DNA from 2 places in the Allosphingosinicella indica genome. Region 1 is predicted to be linked to the other one. Evidence: predicted binding sites of a transcription regulator. Region 1 holds the regulator's gene; the other holds the start of a gene.
The links. Region 1 encodes LexA, which represses DNA repair genes until DNA is damaged. Its sites were predicted from a motif close to GTTCCNCNCTTGTTCT; they were not measured.
Positions count from the first base shown of each region.

Region 2: B9N75_RS00595 (ImuA family protein) is a predicted target of LexA. The motif match lies at 782-797, and genes of this name have one in related genera.

Region 1 is NZ_LT840185.1:2,369,858-2,372,310, reverse strand. Features, by position in the region: gene B9N75_RS11775 (anthranilate synthase component II) at 1-537, shown strand, start outside; gene lexA (transcriptional repressor LexA) at 595-1,245, shown strand; gene B9N75_RS11765 (VOC family protein) at 1,245-1,583, shown strand; gene B9N75_RS11760 (ComEC/Rec2 family competence protein) at 1,529-2,453, opposite strand, start outside.
Region 2 is NZ_LT840185.1:115,939-118,391, forward strand. Features, by position in the region: gene B9N75_RS14390 (PAS domain-containing protein) at 1-256, shown strand, start outside; gene B9N75_RS00590 (response regulator) at 289-702, shown strand; gene B9N75_RS00595 (ImuA family protein) at 870-1,589, shown strand; gene B9N75_RS00600 (DNA polymerase Y family protein) at 1,774-2,453, shown strand, end outside.

The sequences.
Region 1 (2,453 bases):
GTGCGCTATTTCGTCGAATTGGGTGCCGAGGTGCGGGTGGAGCGGAACGACGCGCTGACCGCGGCCGAGGCGCTGGCGAGCGGCGCACAGGCGTTCGTCATCTCGCCGGGACCGGGGCGACCGGAGGATGCCGGGGTGTCGCCCGATCTCGTCGCCGCCTGCGTGGCGGCGGCCCGTCCGCTGCTCGGCGTATGCCTCGGCCATCAGGCGATTGCGACGCATTGGGGCGAACGGATCGTGCGAACCGCGCCCGTCCACGGGAAGACATCGGCGATCGCGCACGACGGCAGCGGCGTATTCGCCGGCCTGCCGTCGTCCTTCACCGTCGCGCGCTATCATTCGCTCGCGGCGGAGGGCGTTGTCGCGCCGCTCCTCGTCAACGCCACCGCGGGCAGCGTCGTGATGGGTTTGCGGCATCAACATCTCCCGATCCATGGCGTTCAGTTCCACCCGGAAAGCGTGGCGAGCGATCAGGGCCATGCCCTCCTCGCCAACTTCCTCGATATCGCCGGCGTGACGCGCTCTGCGCTCGCTTGACAGGTTCCGCGGCGTTTCCTACACGTTCCCTGTCCGTTCCAATGAAGGGCCGAGGTGATGCTGACGCGCAAGCAACAAGAGCTGTTGATCTTCATCCACGACCATCTAGCCGACAGCGGCGTCTCGCCCTCGTTCGAGGAGATGAAGGACGCGCTGGAGCTGAAATCGAAGTCCGGCGTCCACCGGCTGATCTCGGCGCTCGAAGAGCGCGGGTTCATCCGCCGCCTTCCCAATCGCGCCCGCGCGCTGGAAGTGGTGAAAATGCCCGACGGCGCGGCATCCAAGGCGGCGCCCCGCCCCGTCATCCCCGCTGCCGCGAACTCGAACGACATCGTCGAGCTTCCGCTGCACGGCCGGATCGCCGCCGGCACGCCGATCGAGGCGCTGCAGGGCACCGAAAGCCTCGCGGTCCCCGCCGCGCTGCTTGGGCCGGGCGAACATTATGCGCTGGAAGTGTCCGGGGACTCGATGGTCGACGAGGGCATTCTCGACGGAGACTATGCGCTGGTGCGCAAGACCGACACCGCGCGCGACGGCGAGATCGTGGTCGCGCTGGTCGACAATAGCGAAGCAACGCTCAAGACCTTCCGCCGCGAAGGTTCGATGATCCGGCTCGATCCCGCCAACCGCAATTACGATCCGCAGCGCTACCGGCCCGATCAGGTGGTCGTGCAGGGCAAGCTCGCGGGCCTTCTGCGACGCTACTGATGGCACGGCTGAACTACGTCGAACTGCCCGTTCGCGATGTTGCCGCCGCCAAGGCCTTCTACGAGCGTGCGTTCGGCTGGAGCTTGACCGCGTTTGGGCCGACCTATGCCGCCACGACCAGCGGCGATACGGACATCGGTCTCCAGGGCGATAGCAGCGAAGCCCCCGGCGCGCCGCTGCCGGTGATCGCAGTAGACGATCTGGAGGCGGCAGTGACCGCGGTCGAGGCGGCCGGCGGGACGATCAGTAAGCCGATTTTCGCTTTCCCCGGCGGCAAGCGATTTCATTTCGTCGATGTCGCCGGCAACGAACTCGCCGCCGTGAAAGCCGACGACTGACCGTCTTGCCGCCAGGGGTGTCGCCCAACGCGATCCGCGACGCTGACGACCTTGGGCCGACCGCCCAATGATATGGCGAGGCCGCCGGTCTTTGCCAGCAATGCGCGATCGGCCTTGATCCAGCGCGGCGCACAGGCTTCTGGCAATCGCCGGTCGGCGACGACGATATCGGCCTCTGCGCAGGCACGGATCATGTCGCGCCAGGCGACGAAGTCACGGCTTCGGGTGGCCAGAAGGCGCCAACGCCGGCCGTCGCGGACGATATCGGTGACGCAGAGGTCGCGGCTACAGGAGGCCGTCCTCGTCTCGTCGAGCGCGGACAGTTCGCCGTCGGTGCCGAGCCCTTCGCCCAATATGCCGCGCACATAATCCCCGGCGCGACCGCGCAGCGTCGCGAACCTCCCGTCGGGCATGCGTAGCGCGAGATGGCGGCCGTCGCCCGTCACCAGCAGATCCGGCGGGGGTGTCGCGAATGCCCACAACGCGCCCGCGACGATCGGCGCGAAACCCGCCAGCCGCCAGCGCGTCTGCCAGAGCGCGGCCCATAGTCCGCCTGCCACGATCAGGCCGAAGGCGCCCGGCGGCATGCTCGGCAGCATCGCGAGCGCACCCGGCGCATTGGCCGCGCTATGGGCGATCCACAGCATGAAGGTCAGCCCCTGCCCTGCCACCCACCAGAAGGGCGCGCCGAGTCCGACGACATCGAACAACAATCCCAGCGCCTCGGCCGGCATGACGATGAAGGTGGTGAGCGGGATCGCGATAATGTTGGCGAGCGCGCCGTACATGCCGGATTTGTGAAAGTGGAACAGTGCGATCGGCGTCAAGGTAAGCTCGACGGCGATACCGGTGAGCAGCAGCGCGAGCATG
Region 2 (2,453 bases), 550 kb from region 1:
AATTCTTACCAATGCGATCAAGCACGGTTTTGCCAACGGGCGGCCGGGAAAGATCAGCATCGCAGCGCGCAGCGAGGGTTCGACGGCTCGCGTGACGATATGCGACGATGGTCCGGGTCTTGATGGAGCGCCGCCCGCGGGCGGCTTGGGTGCAATGCTCATCAAAAGGCTTTCAAAACAGATCGGGGCAAGCGTCGAATGGGACTGTCTCGCGCCCGGCACCTGCGTAACCTTGCGCTTTCCGGTCCAATCGTGATGGAACGTCCATCGCCGCCTCTCGACATCCTCGTGGTCGAGGACGAAGCCCTTCTTGCGATGGATATCGAAGCCATGCTCGAGGACGCCGGGCATCGCGTCGTGGCGGAAGCTGCGTCGCTGTACGACGTCGAGCAGCTAGGGCGAGATTTGAAGCTCGACCTTGCGCTTGTCGATATTCAGCTTGCCGAAGGCACAAGCGGCCTCGACGTCTGCCGGCTGATCCGCGAGCGATGGAGTGACGCCTTCATCGTCTTTGTGACGGCCAATCCCAAGAAGATACCCGACGATTTCTGCGAAGCGCATGGTGTCATACCCAAGCCCTTTTCGCGCAGCGGGCTGATGGCCGCGATGAATTATATCGTCGAAGGGGTCTGCGACCCACCGCCCACCTCGCCGCAGCCCGCAAGCTTCATCGCCGCTCCTGCCTTCGCGGCGAGTTGGTAAGGGCTGCGCGGCAAGAGGATTCTCGCCCATCGACATGGTCCACCGAGATTCGCGATCTTGACGCGACGCGCATGAATAAGGAACATAAAGGGAACGTGTGAGTCTTGTTCCCGATGTCCGTAGCCCAAAATTCCTCGCCCCAGCCCGTCGCCGATAGGCTCGAGGCTTTGCGCTCCGAAATCACCGGCGCGCATTGCAGGCCAACTGACGTTCTTTCGTTCGGCCTCGCGTCCCTCGATGACCGACTCGCCGGAGGCGGGTTGGCGCGTGGCGGTCTGCATGAATTCGCGGCGGCGAGTGCGGAACTTTGGGACGACGCCGCGGCCACCCTTTTCCTCGCGGGGGTTGCCAGCCGGTTCGGCGGACGGGACCGTCAGGTGCTGTGGGCGGTCACCGCGTTCGACCTGTATGCACCGGGTGTCGAACAGGCGGGGCTGTCGCCTACGAAGGTATTTTTCGCGCAGGGTCGCAGGAATGTCGACATTCTTGCGATTGCAGAGGACGCATTGCGTGATGGCGCACTCGGCTGTGTGGTCGCCGAAGTCAGCTCGGCCGATATGACCGCGACCCGACGGCTGCAGCTTGCCGCCGCGGACAGCGAAACGCCACTTTTGCTGTTTCGCCGGCACAGGTCGCGCGGTCGCTGCCCGCTGGAGACGCCGTCTGCCGCGATGACGCGCTGGCGTATCGGTTCGACAGCCTCGGCGCCGCTCCCCTGGTCGGGTGTCGGCCGTCCGCGCTGGCGGGTCGAACTGGTTCGCCAGCGGAACGGCGCGCCCTTCTCTCTCGAACTGGAGGCGTGCGATGCCGAGGGTCGCCTCGCTCTTCCTGCCGCAGCTGCCGATCGAGCGACTGCGGCGGAACGAGCAGTTCGTCGCGCCGCCTGAACCGGCGTTTCCGCCGGGGCCGCGATTTGCAGCTTCACCCCACGACCATCCGGGCGCCTGCTCGGTTCCGCGCGGCGGAGGCTGGCGACCCGGCGCGCGCTGGGCGCAGGACCCTGGGCGTCACGCCCCGCAGCAGCCGCATATGGATGCCCTGCCAGCGCACCGGCGCCCGACGATGCGGGAAATGGGGCGGCGCAGCGAGCATGCCGGACATCCGTTCCGGACGAGTCCGTCCAGCAAGGGCGGCGGCCGCTTTCCGATCCCGGTCACAGCGGCCGGCTGCGGCCGTCCGACTATCATCGTTCGGCGGTCGGGCCAGCGCGACATCATCACAGCGGCCTGCCCGGCGGCGCTCGCGCTCGGCATCGCGCCGGGAATGGCCGCCGCGCACGCCCGTGCATTGGTGAGCGGGCTCGACGTCCGGGAGGCCGCGCCCGAAGCTGACAAGAAGCTGCTCGATCGTCTCGCGCTTCACGCCGCGCAGCATTGGACACCGATTGCCAGCGTATCGGGCATGGATGGCCTTTGGCTCGACCTTGCCGGCACGACGCATCTCTTCGGCGGCGAGGCGCGCTTTTGCAGAAGGGTAATCGCCTTCCTGGCGCGCCTCGGCTTCACCGCGCGCATCGCCATTGCCGGGACGCCGGGGGCCGCTCACGCGCTTGCCCGACATGGCGAGGCCGACGTCATTCGGATCGCGCCGGGCGCGGAAGGCCGCGCGATCTTCGATCTGCCGCTCGCAGCCCTTCGGCTCACGCCCGATGCTTTGGACGCAGCCGCGCGTTTCGGGATCGATCGTATCGGCGACCTCTACGCCATGCCGCGCGGCCCGCTTGCACGGCGGCTTGGGCTGGCCGCCATCGA